Regions from separate parts of the Paenibacillus sp. MAH-35 genome, predicted to be linked through region 3. Evidence: riboswitches for the same ligand, from Rfam matches in the RefSeq annotation. Region 3 holds a riboswitch; each other region holds the start of a gene.
The links. A riboswitch is a leader RNA that binds a small molecule or an ion and turns the genes downstream of it on or off. The one in region 3 is predicted to bind cyclic di-GMP.

Region 1 (4,528 bases), on a different contig from region 3:
AGCGAAACCGATTACGATCGCACTGACCAGCAGAATAATGACGACTACACTCGTTTGGATAGAGCTGACCGCCGCCGTAATCGAATTGACCGGAACATGAAGGTACAAGCCGTAATTGGTCGAAGGGATCGGCGCAGCAACTACAAGGTATTCTTGGCTGCCGTCCCGATACGTGTAGGTGTTCGATGACGTTTTCTCCTTTCGGAAAATATCTTTCAGGCTCTCAGGCAGACTGGCTTCCTCGAAAGGCTGGCTAATTACGTCCTCCTGGGGATGGACTTGAATCGCTCCGAGGTTGTCGATCACGATCGGATAAATTTTGCCGCCGTCCAGATTCAAATCCTGCAAGTAAGCCGTAACAAAATCGCCGAAATTGATAACGCCCGTCAGGACGCCCAATTTCTCGCCGGCATTGCCGATCACCGGCGTAGCCGCAATGATCGAACGTTTCCCTGTCGTCTTGGCGAGCAAGACGTCGGAGAACGTCGACCTCCCTTCCATTCCCGCGTGGAAAAACGGTCTCATCGAAAGATCGGTTCCCGGCTCCAGCGTATCGACGGCTTCGACGGTGCCTTTCGGATTCAGGAAGCCGTTTCCGTCAAACTCCGTATTTTTCGTAACGCTTTGCAGAAAACGGGATTTGGCTGCGTTGTCCGTTGATTTCACTTCCGAGGTCGTGGCGAGCAGCTTGATATTGCCCATCCGCTCTTCCAGCCATTGATTGATCCCGTTCGCCCGGCTGTCCACCAGCTTCTCGTAGCTTTCGCGCTGTTTGGTTATCAGCTCGGAAGATCCTTTTTGGTAGACGAAGATGGCGGTGCCGATCAGCGGAACGAGTGCGACTAACAGAAAAAAGATGATCAGTTTGTTTTGAAGCTTGCCGGTAATCCGCTTGCCGATCGTAACAATTCCTTTTCGGTTGTTGTCCGGTTGTTCGTTCGATAACACTTCATTTAACCCCTATCCTAAGTTGATTAATTGGGATCGAGCCGATGTCCAGTCACAAGAAGGCTCCTTATGCTCAGATCCGGCTGCCTGTCTGCCGAAACCTAAGCGATAAGGAGCGACCAATTAGTAACCGAGTGCGGCCCCTTCCCCACGTGGGTCTGCTCCGCCAAATTTCACATTCGTATCCGGATGAATCAGAATTGCGCCGGATTGTCCCATAATGTCCGTGTAAGCTTCAAGCTCAACGATCGAGTGGCCTCTCCGAATCAGCTCGTCCTGCACTTCTTTCGGAATTCTTCCTTCGACCTTCACGTCGTTCGACTGGGCGCCGACCGTCCGGCCGTACAGCCATCTAGGCGCCTCGATCGCTTGCTGCACCGTAAATCCGTAATCGATAATCCGGGTCACGAGCGAGGTTTGCGTTTGCGGCTGTCCCTCTCCCCCTTGCGTACCGTACACCAGATAAGGCTTGCCGTGCTTGAAAAGCATCGCCGGGTTCAGCGTATGGAACGTCCGTTTGTTCGGCTCCAGACGGTTGATATGATCCGGGTCCAGGGAGAAGAAGCTGCCGCGGTTTTGCAGCAATACGCCCGTACCGTCGGCTACGACGCCCGAGCCGTAGTCAAAGTAGTGGCTCTGAATCATCGATACAGCGTTTCCGTCTTTGTCCACGATCCCCAGCCAGACCGTATCGCCCTTCGGATCGAGCGGCTTCAAGTTATTCGATACTTGCGTCATGTCGATCCGGGAAGCAAGCTCGATTCCACGTTCTTTCGACAAAATCTCATCCACCGGAATATCGGCGAATTCCGGGTCCGTCAACCACTTGTCCCGATCGGCAAAGGCGTGCTTCGTCGCTTCGACAATCAAGTGATAGTAATCGGCACTGCCTTCTTCCACGTCGTTTTTCAGATCGAAGTTGTTCAAAATGTTCAGGATCGACAAGGATGCCATGCCCTGCGTGTTCGGCGGGAAATTGTAAGCCGTATAGCCGCGGTAGTTCGCCGAGATCGGGTCTACCCAGTTCGCCTTGTGGTCGGCATAATCTTTTTTCGTCATTACGCCGCCGTGCTTCTGAATGTCCGCGACAATTTTCTCGGCCACTTCGCCTTTATAGAACCCGTCGGCTCCTTTTTTGGCAATCTGCTCGAGCGTATGGGCCAAATCTTTCTGAACGAACAAATCTCCGGCTTTGTACACGTCGCCGTTCGGCTTCAAAAAGGTGTTGCGGAACGTCTCGAACCGCTGCAGATTTTTGATCTCCGGCTGCGTCGTATCGGTATCGATAATCGTCCAGAGCTCCTGGTTCGGTGTAACCGGGAAGCCTTTGCCTGCATACTGGATTGCCGGCTCCAGCAGTCGATCCCACGGCAAGCTGTTTTTCATCGACGTTTTGGCGTATTTGTATGCTTCTTCCCAGCCCGATACGGCGCCGGGCACGGTGTTGGCCGACAAGTAGCCGCGGCTTGGGATTTGGCTGTAGCCGAGGTTTTTGTAGAAATCGATCGTGACATTTTCCCCGGAGCGGCCGCTCGCGTTTAATGCTTTCAGCTCTTTCGTTTCCGCATTGTAAACCATCCAGAACGCGTCTCCGCCGATGCTGACGTAGTGCGGATATACGACCGACAAAACAGCCGCCGCCGCGATCGCCGCATCAACCGCATTACCGCCGTCCTGGAGCACTTTGAGCGCCGCTGCGGAAGCCAGATAATGCTGGGTAGTTACCATGCCGTTCGTCCCCATCGTGGTCGGACGGCCTGTCGATTGCGCCGCCGCGGCGATGCTGCTGAAACATAAGGTGAATATGAGCGTAATAAGAGCTATTTTTTTTCGAAAGCCTTTCGTCATATACTCTACCCTCCATTGGTATATTGCTTAGTGGATAATGGCCGTAAATGTCGAGCCTTATGCCGGGTTTATCGCATCTCCCCCTTTCTGCGCACACAAAAAAAGGCGACAAAGTAATTGTCACCTCCATAGACTCCACTGGCCGTTGGTGACAGGCAACTGGCTGGCATGCCTTCCGTGCGGGACGGAAGGGGTAGCCCCTGTAGCTTTGCGGCCTGCCCTTTCGGACAGTGTGCCTTTTTCTGTTATGAAACATCCATATACTGAGTCTTACGTACTATAATAACTTATATAATAATTATTTCAAGTGTTTTTAAACATTTCCATGGCAGAAAACGCCATTCATCGTCATTTTTCGATGAAGTTTTTGATGTTTCTTATGGTGAAATTTGTCGTTTTCCCACTATATAGGATACTCCGTTGTTACATTTGAATCATTTCAGTTAATCTCTGGAATTCGTTTGGCACTATATTCCTTATTTGTAGCATGATCGTCTCCTGCATACAAGTTAAATATTGTAAAACGACTTGGAAGATTTGTAAACGTTCCCCGCGCGAGCCCGGGCAGACCTGTTTGCGAAAAAAGCATAACTCCCAATTTCCCGCCTCCCTGGCCATACGGAAATGCGACTTTTGGCATGAAAAAACCTGTCCCTTCCATAAGGAGACAGGTTGAAGCCAGACGTTTTGATCCGAAAGTCATGCATATCGTTCGCCCAGCTCGCGAAGCTTACGGATGATGCTGCATTCCGTATGCTCGTCTGCCGGGATTCGTTCCTTCGCGATTCGCAGTAAAGGCTCGTAATCCCCGATCGCCACCGAATGATGGGCCTTCTCGAACAGCGGCAGATCGTTCATGTCGTTTCCGAAGCAGACGAACGGACCGCCGGGAATACCCGACAACTCCAGAGCCGACATTTTGTTTACGCCCTTGTAGGTCAGATCGAGTATTCCTTCTGTCGAATGGTGGTGGATCGTTACGTCCATCCGCTCCAATCTCCGGGATAACTCGCCGAAATCGGAGCCGGACAGCACTACGATTTTCATATACGATTCGATCTGGTCCAATTCGATGCGGGCCGCGAGCTTGTCCGGGTCTACAAAGCGGAGGAAGGGATGCGAATCCGCCATGCGGCAGGCGTAATTCCATCTGTCGTCGATTAGATATTCGGCATCGAACTCTTGTAAAAGATGCAGCAGTTCCTTCGCAAGTCCGGCAGGGATCGGAACCGAGGCTTGAAGCTCGCCCCCGAAATAAGTCATCGCCCCGTTGGCTCCGATCAGAAGCCGGTTTCTCAACCGTTCATCCAAGACGGGAAGCATATCCCGGCAAGGACGGGCGGAAGCAAAACCGACAACATGGCCGGCTTGCTCCAGCTCGACCAGCAAGTCTGCAATTCCGCTTGAGATCTTCTGCCCTTTAAAGCAAATCGTACCGTCCAAGTCAAAAATAAAGTTCATGTCCTCAGCCACCTTATGAAAGAATCTATGCTCCATAGTAAACAGAACCATCGGCCGGCGGAAGGGACAGAATGAACATATTGAATAGGACAAGCGTGAGCAATGGGTGATGAAAAATAAGAAAAGAGAAAAAAGCGCCCCCTCACCGGATATCGGCTTCAAGCCACGCTTCAGCAAGCAGCCGGATGCCGGTGCGGATGTCCGGGCCGCTTAACGCCCCATAGCCCAGCAGCAGCGTCGGATACGCTTCTGTCCGCCGTGTCCAGTACCG
Region 2 (4,528 bases), on a different contig from region 3:
TTCCCAGCGATACCGAGCACTCTCGGCTCGCCGAAAAACTGCTGCACACACAAAAGGCATACATTGCGGAGCAGGTTTTGAGCCGTGTTTAGATCCTATTCATCGGCGGCACGTCATGGCTTCAAATAGATGCTTTTCTTAACCGGATTATTCTCCGGCGGGAGGAGGAGTGGCGGTGTCGGCACTGCGCTGGGCTCTCAATGCTTCGTTCAAGCTGCGGATCTCCTCGAACAGCAGGCGCACTTCCCGCTTCGCTTCGGGATGGTTCTGGTTCCAATGGTTGGTCAGTGCAGGCATCGATTTATGGATATGATTGTAAACAGCCCATTTTCTAACCTTCTCTACAGTTTCCGGATTGGAGCTGCCGGTCAGCAACTCGGCAAATTTCTCGACAAGCGCTTCAAATTCTTGATCAAATACGGGATTCATAAGAGGAACAGCCCTTCCTTCGGCTCGTTTTACTTCAGTCTACCGAAACCTCCAAAAGCTGTCAAAGCCGAACTTGGCTTTGCGTATACGGGCTGCGAATTTGAAATGGCCGGTTTGTTTCGGTATGATGGGGAGCATCATACACACCGGAAGAGGTTGCGGCGATGGAGTCGAGAGAGGTGCCGGATGGGACCGTGCTGGAGCGGGAAAGGCTGGCCGACCCCGAACCGGGCGTTCAATTGTGGAAGATTACATACGTAAGTCAAGGTTTGAAAGTAAAAGGATACTGGGCCGCACCGGAGTCCCGTGAGGCCCTGCCCCCGCTCGTCTACTGCAGGGGAGGCATCCGCAGCGTGGGGATGGTGCGCATTGCCCGGATCGTGACGCTGGCCCGGCGCGGATATTCCGTATTTGCTCCTTTCTATAGAGGAAACGACGGGGGAGAGGGGCGTGAAGACTTCGCGGGAGAAGACCGGTTCGATTTGTATAACGCCATACGTCTCTTAAGAGATCTGCCGCAAACGCGGAACGACTTGCCCGTTTTGTTGATTGGTTTCTCCCGGGGGGCGATGATGGCGCTGCTGGCGGCCAAAGAGTGTGAAGGCGTCGGCCCCGTCGTCGTCTGGGGAGGCGTCAGCGACCTGCTGCTTACGTATGAGGAGCGGGTGGATTTGAGGCGTATGCTGAAAAGGGTCGTGGGGCACCCCCGCAAAGACGAAGAGGCGTACAGGCAGCGGTCGCCGGTATGCTGGGCGGACAGCATCAAGTCGCCGGTCTTGATCGTTCACGGTTCGGAGGACGAGCATGTCGGCGTGGAGCACGCGCACCGGTTGGCGGTGGCCTTGGAAGCGGCAGGCAAGCCGTATGCGCTGCACGTCTACCAGGGGCGGGGGCACGTATTCCCACGGGAAGAGGACGAGCAGGTGCTGGATTCGATTTTTGAATGGGCGGGTCGGGTGTGGAAGTCGCCGGTTGAGTAGTACAACGGCACGAACGCGGGCCTGGAACGGACACGTTTTGAGGCAGATGAAACAGCGGTGTGATCCCAAAAAACGTAGCTTGTCCCGGCTTGCGATGATCCTTCCGAACCCGTTTGCGCCCACAGACGGACCTATGAACCGAATAGCAAATTATGGTTGATAGGAATTGATAATTTTGGTATGATAGGAGCAGGAAGAAAGCTTTTCACGATAACGGCAAACTTGTCGAAAGGCAAGGACGCAAAGCTACAGGGCCTTCCTGACCCCGCGCGGTCAGATGGCAGCCAGTTACCGAACGATTACGCTTTTTTTTGTGCTTTTTTTGCCAGACAACCTCCCGTTCCCAGTCTATCAAACTCAAATACGATAATAGCAAACTTGCCGAAAGGCAAGGACGCAAAGCTATAGGGCCTTCTTGACACCGTCAAATGGCAGCCTGGCCGCCGAAAGGAGTTTGCAACATGCGTAACCTGTTGCTTGCCATCACGATGTTGATCGCGTTTTTGATCCCTGCGCCGGCCGCGTTTGCCGCGACTGCCGAGGATTGGCTAAACCTGGACCATGTGGACAGAGGGACGATCGGGGTTCGATACGACGTCAGAGATGACGTCAAGACGAAAGTTATGGTAACGAAAGGACCAGACAAGTACACCTACCTGCTCACTCCGGGCAAATGGGAAGAGACGTTCCCGCTGCAAATGGGCAACGGCGACTATACGGTCACCCTGCTGGAGCAAGTGAGCGGCAGCAAATATAAAGTGGTGCGGGAAGCCGCAGTCACGCTGGATATGGACAATGACGCGAACGTCTACTTGAATCCGGTGCAAAACGTCAACTGGAGCGAGACAAGCCGGGCGGCAGCCATTGCGAAGGAATTGACAAAAACGGCGGCAACCGATATGGAGAAAGTTCGGGCGATTTACGAATATGTGACCGGTACGATCCGTTACGACGAAACGCTGGCCGCCAATGTGCCTGCAGATTATATACCGGATATCGACCGTACGGTCGCGCTGGAAAAGGATATATGTTACGGCTATGCGGCGCTGTTCGCCGCGATGCTGCGGAGCGTCGATATTCCCGCCAAACTGGTAATGGGGACGACGGATTACGTTGATGTGTATCATGCTTGGAATGAAGTTTATTACGACGGGGCATGGACAACCATAGACACGACCGTCGACGCGGGCTGGAAAGAGAACGGCAAAACGTTCGAGATGACCAAGGACGCTACCCGGTATGCGGCAGCCAAATATTATTAAAAAATAAAATCAATCGGAAACCGGCTTTGGACGACATGTCCAAGGCTTTTTCCAGTTTGTTCAGAAATTGTATAGCCGGCAGCGTTATAATGCAGGAAACCTAGGCCGGATCGTGCGCCAATCGAGACAAGCGGAGGTGGTTGGCACGAAGGCTCCTTGTCGGCACGTGTTCTGACGTGCCGTCCTGCGCGCGAGAGGCAGGTTCAGAACAGTCAAAATTCATAATCAGGGTGTAGGGAGACCGAAGGAATTTATGAAAAAGAAAAGAATGAGTGGACTCGTACTTGCATGGTTACTGCTGTTTCAAACTATGTTTGGAGGCACGGTCGCCTGGATGAGCGCCGGTACTTCAGGGAACGTTCAAAATTCCGTGTACGGGCAAGTGACGAACGCGGTGTATGCGCCTCCGGTCGTTAATGCCGGGAGTATCTTGACGAAAATCGTCCTGACCGATCAGAACGGTACGGTGATCGACACCGTCTACAATCCGGGCAGCAGTCTGGACGTAGGGGCAGCCGTAAATCTGGCTTACGAGTGGGAGCTTCCGAACGGCCACGGCTATACGAAGGACAGTATATTTACGTTCGACCTGCCGTCACAGTTTGAAATTTTCACGGATATCAACGAACCGCTCGTCTCCGGACAAGGGACTGTGGGGCATTTTACAGTGAGCCGGGACGGCAAAGTTGTGATGACGTTTAACGATTATGTGGAGTCTCACTCCAATGTGAGCGGCAAGCTGGAGATCCGCACCGAATTTAAGAAAGAAGTCATTAATGGAAGCACGGAAGTTATTATTGCGATTCCGGTAAAAGGCGGCGTGCAAACGGTCATCGTTCATCTGAAGCCGAAAGGCGGCAAGCTGATCGATAAGCAGGGGCAAGCGGCCGGCAAAAACCAGATCGACTGGAAAATTCAAATTAACAAGTCGCTGGATACAGTGAAGAAGGCGGTCGTAAGCGATACGCTTCCTGGCGGACTCGAGTTAATCGCCGATTCGGTTAAGGTGTACCATCTTCAAGTGAACGGCGACGGCTCGGCCGTGACCGGCGCTCTGGTGGACAGCAGCGAATATACGGTCGAGACGAACGGAACCGGCGCGTTTAAGGTGCTGTTCCGCGACGAGACGATCAGCAAAGCTTATGAAGTGCATGCCTCGACGCGAATTACGGGAGACCAGACGAAATTCCCCAATACCGCCGTGTTGTCCGGCGAAGGGATCGCCGACGTGAAGGCTACGGCGGAAGTTACCGTACAGAGGGGCAAGTTTTTGGAGAAGTCGTATAAGGTGGAAGCTGCTACCGGAATCGTAACCTGGACCGTCAAGTACAATTTCAGCGAGAGCAAGATTACCCAGGATAAAGCAATCATCGAGGATCAGTTCTCCGCTAATCATGTATGGGTCTCCGAATCGTTGAAGGTATACAAGGAAGCGACGACGGAGCTGATACCCGCTTCCGCTTACCAGGTAACTCCGACCGCGAACGGGTTCAAGCTGCAGTTCAAGTCCGATATCGATTCGGCGTATACGATCGTGTATCAGACGAAACCGGTCGACCGTCTCACTTCCGAGACGGAAAAAGTAACGAACAAAGTCGTATCGAACGGAACTAACGTTGGAGTAACGGTTCCGGTTCAGAAAAGCCGCGTTTTAGTCAAAGAGAACCGGGGCACGAATTATACCGATTACAAGGACAAAACGACGACCTGGCGCCTCAGCATGAATGAGGATACCAAGCCGGACGGCACGAAGTACAGCATGGACAACGTCGTCCTGACGGATACGTTTCCGAACGGGGGATTGGAGTTTCTTCCGGATTCGCTGAGCGTGAAAGCCGGCGGGATCGAGTTGCCGAA
Region 3 (4,528 bases):
CGAACCGACGATGCTCGTAAATAAACGGTCGACCGATTCGACGGTTTCGGACATGCCCTCCACTTCGCTGGCTCCCGTCTGCATCGTCTGGATCGCTTCGCGGGTCCCCGCCTGGATCGAATCGACGAGATCGTGGATCTGGACCGCAGCTTGTCGGGACTGCTCGGCGAGCTTGCGGATTTCACCGGATACGACGGCGAAGCCGCGGCCGTGTTCCCCGGCCCGGGCCGCTTCGATCGCCGCATTCAGAGCGAGCAGGTTCGTCTGTCCGGCGATGGTCGAGATGAGCGATGTAATCGATCCGATCTCGTCGGATAACCGGCCCAACCGTTCCATGGAGCCGGACGCGCTGTTGACGGCACCCTGAATGGCCGTCATCTGTCGTCTGTTGCCGCGCACCTGCTCGCTTCCCTGTTCGGCGAGCAAGTACGCCTGATTGGACGAATCGGCTGCGGTTACCGCCGACTCCGCGATCCGCTGGACACCCTGCGCCATCTCCTCCATCGCTTTGGCGCTTTCCTCCGAGCTCGTCAACTGCCGCTCGGTACCGGCCGCTACCTGCTCGATCGACATGGCGACGTGGCGGGCAGCTTCCGATGTCTGCTCCGATCCTCCGTGCAGCGTCTCGGCGTTCTCGGCGACGACGTCCGACGTCTCGCGGATGCGCCCGATCATCTCGCGGATATTGCCGATCATGACGCCGAAGTAGGCGGACAGCTCGCCGATCTCGTCCTTGCGCCGGATCGAGACCGATTCGGTCAGATCCCCGCCGGCCACTTTCTGAGTAATCCGGGTCAGTTCGCGAACCGGCCTGATGATCCATACGATGACGGCGATCATCATTGCCACGGCGATCGTCCCGGTGAGGAGGCCGACCAGCAAGCTGGTTCTCAGCTTGGCGTCCAGCTGATGCTGTACGTTCGCATAATCGAAATCAATACCCAAAATGGCCGTAACGCCGCCATTCTCATCGCGTATCGCACTCAAAATACTGACCCATGTCCCATAATCGTCGGAAAATACGTCGGATACCCCGATCTCGCCGCTCTCCGCCGCCCGGATCGCTTTCGTAAATGCCGGAGGCAGCTCGTACGGAGTGGAAGGCTGGAAGCCGGAATCGGCAAGCGATTTGTTCGCGAGCATGATCGTCATCGCGGTTTTGCCCCCGGATTCGATCGTTCCGGGATAGAGCAGATACGTATTGGCCACGCCGCCCGATCCGGTGTACAGGTCCATATAAGGTTGAATAAGGGCAATGCCCGGCTGTGCCAGATCGGCTTTTTTGTTGGTCTTGATAAAGTCTTTGAGCGAAGCGAACTTTCCGGCATGCTGCTCGACAGACTTGTGCACCATCTGCTGGTACTGTTTGAGCTCGTTATAATACTGATCCTTTTGCTGCAAATAAGAAATTGCGGCTTGTCCGGCCGTCATCAGCAGTGCGCACAGCGCGGCGAAAAAGCTCAGCTTGGCAATGATGCTCCGGCTCCAATGAGTAGACATGCTCGTTCCCCCTATATATGGATTTCCCTTCCGCCATCTCGGCATCCGGGTATACTTTTTATTCGACAAGAACCAACACAAAGTGAATAGTGCTAAAGCAGCAAAACGAGTGCTCGAATTTCATCTTGACTTGGAAGATTTCGTCTAGAAAAATGTCCCGTAATATTGTATAGTAGAAGGTAATACGGGTATGAAAGCGCGTTTCTGAGCAGGACGATAAAGGCAAACCGGACGAAAGTCCGGGACGCAAAGCCGACGGGCCTAAGGAGGATTCTCTAAGGCGGCCGGGTTGCCGAAAATGGTTGGAGGCGAAGCTGCTCCATCAACATTCGGTAGACTACACTTCTTAGGAGGAACTGTATGTTGAAGGAAAGATATTACTCGACGGTGGAGTATTTTGACAAATTTGGCAAAGTGAGCAAGCAGATCGACATCTATTGCGAGCTCGGCAAAAAACCGACTGTCGGCGATTTCGTCGAAGCGTTCAAAAATTCCGGTCATGAAGTGGAGCTTACCGATTTCTTGAATCTCACCTTCAAGCCAAGACAGCCGCTGGCTACTTCCGTTACGTCGATTAAAGTAGTCCGGACGATCAAAGATCATACGTTCAAGCCTTGTGCTTGCTAATAGAGGAAATATGGAAAGACCGGCAAAGTCCAGCCTTCGGATGAAGGTTGAGCCTTGCCGGTCTTTTTTGGGTAGATCAAAGTTTCCACCGTACTAAAACGGGGATGGGGCCATCTGCTTGTCGAGTCAGCAAGTGCCGCAAGTGCCGCAAGTGCCACAAGTGCTCCAAGTGCGGCAGTACTGCAAAGTCGCCTATCGTGGGCGGCCGTTTAGCTTTAGCCTGTTGTCCAGCTCCAAGCGGGGACAGAACCGAATAAGAGCGGTTTGTGAGGCTGTCGATTCATTGTGGACAACCAAGTGGAAAGGGAAAAGATTACCTTCTGGCGAGTTTTGTCTGGAATCCCCTACCTTACAATCCTTATTCAATCAAGGGATTCCGGACAACCTGTTTGAGCAGAAGAAGGTAACTTTTCACTTGGAACGGTCTTGCTAACACTTCTACACAATGAATCGACAGTCTCGTTTGTATGCTTTATTTTGTCCGAAAACTGGCCTGGACACGGAATAAGAGCGATTAGGAGCTGTTAAAATCGGCGAAAAGGGTGCAGACGCGACCAGTTGGTTGAAATAAGGGGTGCAGACCGCCTCTATTCGTGTTAGTTATTTGAAAAGGCCGAAAATAGGGTACTAAAGGCTCCTATTTGGTTGGTTAGAGTTGGTTAGTTAGCTCATTAGTTAATTAGTTAATTAGTTAACTAGTTAGCCAGTTTGCCATTTAACTAACCCGCACATATGTCGTTTCAGCGAAGACAAAACGCGGTCTGCTCGCAAGAACGAGGATGCAGAGCCGAGGGTTACGGCTTCCCGTTTAACCGCTCGCCCTCGGACGGTTCGGTTCCTGCGATTCGTTTCTCGAAGGAGGCCCGCCAGTTGCCCGACAGCTCCTCTACTGCCAGCAGGGCGGCAATGCCGTCCAGGTTGATCTTGTCGTGATGTTTGATCGTGTTGGCGTATTGAACGGTTATGCCGAGCGGGTGCCGGCGCTCCAAGGTCAGAGGGGCGTTCCGGTCGAACAGTCCCGGCGTCAGCACGCGGCAATAAAAGCCGGTGTAGCCCGTATGCTGCACCCGCAGCGCGAGGTCCGGGATATCGTATTTTTTGGCCAGCTTGTGACACGGCTGCCTCGGCTGCGTCACTTGAAGCCGTACCTCTCCCGAGGCGTAAATATCGCCGATGCACACCCGGTCCTCTGTCATGCCGAGCACCGTCAAATTTTCCCCGAACGCCCCGTAATGCATAGTCCGGTTCAACTCGCGCTCCCAGTAAGCATAATGCTCGAACGGATAGACGCATACGGCTTTGTCCGGCCCCCCGTGGTGGACGAGATCGGCCTGGCCGTCGCCTGCAAAATTGGTTGCGGTCAGCAGGACCGGACCTTGCTCCGCCGGCTGCTTGAAGATCCCCGTTTCTACTGCGGCGCCTTTGTAGATGAACGACTGCGGTTTTCCGACATTAAGCGATACGATGCGAATATCCATAACTCCGATCTCCTTTATACGATCCTCTCTGTACAGCATACACGCTGAGAGGATGGCCATCAACTCAAGCCGGCGGGAGATCAGCGTATTTCGTTGCGTTCCGGACTAAGCTCGTATAGGGTCCGGTCTTGACTGTCGTATGCGATCAGTTTGTCTTGGGGATTCCATGTCGATGAACGTGCCGGCAGCGCCCGGATCACTTGATAAAGGCCATTTTGCACCGTGACGTCCTGGGATACGCCGTCCTGCCAGACGACCTGCAGTCTGGCGATCGCAGGATCATTTATTTGGCCGGAGTAGTAAAAAAACCTGTAGTCCTCTATTGTGGTCATCCCTCCGCGGAAATCTACTTTAATTCCGGGATCTAGAGGCATCCGGAAGCTGCCTCCGCCTGGGTTGCTCCATAGCATTCCGAACTTGCGCGCGACAAAGATCCGGTGGTACAGGCCGTTCTCCCGGTCTGCGAGCAACACGGAACGCACGCCGCGTTCGCCCGGGTCTACCGATACGATAGCTGCGTCGGGCAGCTCCATTCCGCTTAACGCCTGACGGGTCACGCTTGTAAGTTTCCACGGTTCGGGTCCGTAGGAAGCTCTGGCGATAAACGTCAAAGCGGCCGTTATGAGGAGCCAGCGGATCAGGTGCCCGATCCAAAGTCTCGGCTTTTTACTCGCCATGGCGACCGCTCCCTTCCAGCGGGATATGAAACGCGAACGATTGTCCGTAGGCCGGTTCCCGATTGCGGATCGTTACTGACCGGATCTGATCGGGGACATTTTTATATACATAGTACCCTTCGGTCCGCAACACATTATGGCTGCTTCCTCCCCCTGAATATTGCAATGGCGCCCCGGAGTCGGTCTCGATTTGAAGGTTGGACGGCAGTTTGCTGTATGGACCGAGTCCGGTTCCCGTCATATAGA

Region 1: it holds a riboswitch for cyclic di-GMP, as region 3 does, so the genes downstream of both, ggt (gamma-glutamyltransferase) here and AC3Y2E_RS30635 (hypothetical protein) in region 3, are expected to answer to the same signal.
Region 2: it holds a riboswitch for cyclic di-GMP, as region 3 does, so the genes downstream of both, AC3Y2E_RS18975 (transglutaminase-like domain-containing protein) here and AC3Y2E_RS30635 (hypothetical protein) in region 3, are expected to answer to the same signal.

What each region holds. Positions count from the first base shown of each region.
Region 1 is NZ_JBYUPU010000007.1:204,080-208,607, forward strand. Features, by position in the region: gene AC3Y2E_RS10310 (methyl-accepting chemotaxis protein) at 1-948, opposite strand, end outside; gene ggt (gamma-glutamyltransferase) at 1,072-2,691, opposite strand; cyclic di-GMP riboswitch class I at 2,948-3,043, opposite strand; gene AC3Y2E_RS10320 (HAD-IIB family hydrolase) at 3,496-4,257, opposite strand; gene pdxR (MocR-like pyridoxine biosynthesis transcription factor PdxR) at 4,400-4,528, opposite strand, start outside.
Region 2 is NZ_JBYUPU010000017.1:95,774-100,301, forward strand. Features, by position in the region: gene AC3Y2E_RS18965 (YusU family protein) at 148-429, opposite strand; gene AC3Y2E_RS18970 (alpha/beta hydrolase family protein) at 594-1,409, shown strand; cyclic di-GMP riboswitch class I at 1,615-1,705, shown strand; cyclic di-GMP riboswitch class I at 1,771-1,857, shown strand; gene AC3Y2E_RS18975 (transglutaminase-like domain-containing protein) at 1,871-2,671, shown strand; gene AC3Y2E_RS18980 (collagen binding domain-containing protein) at 2,925-4,528, shown strand, end outside.
Region 3 is NZ_JBYUPU010000050.1:20,146-24,673, reverse strand. Features, by position in the region: gene AC3Y2E_RS30640 (methyl-accepting chemotaxis protein) at 1-1,500, opposite strand, end outside; cyclic di-GMP riboswitch class I at 1,712-1,797, shown strand; gene AC3Y2E_RS30635 (hypothetical protein) at 1,861-2,127, shown strand; gene AC3Y2E_RS30630 (MOSC domain-containing protein) at 2,922-3,605, opposite strand; gene AC3Y2E_RS30625 (hypothetical protein) at 3,686-4,282, opposite strand; gene AC3Y2E_RS30620 (hypothetical protein) at 4,272-4,528, opposite strand, start outside.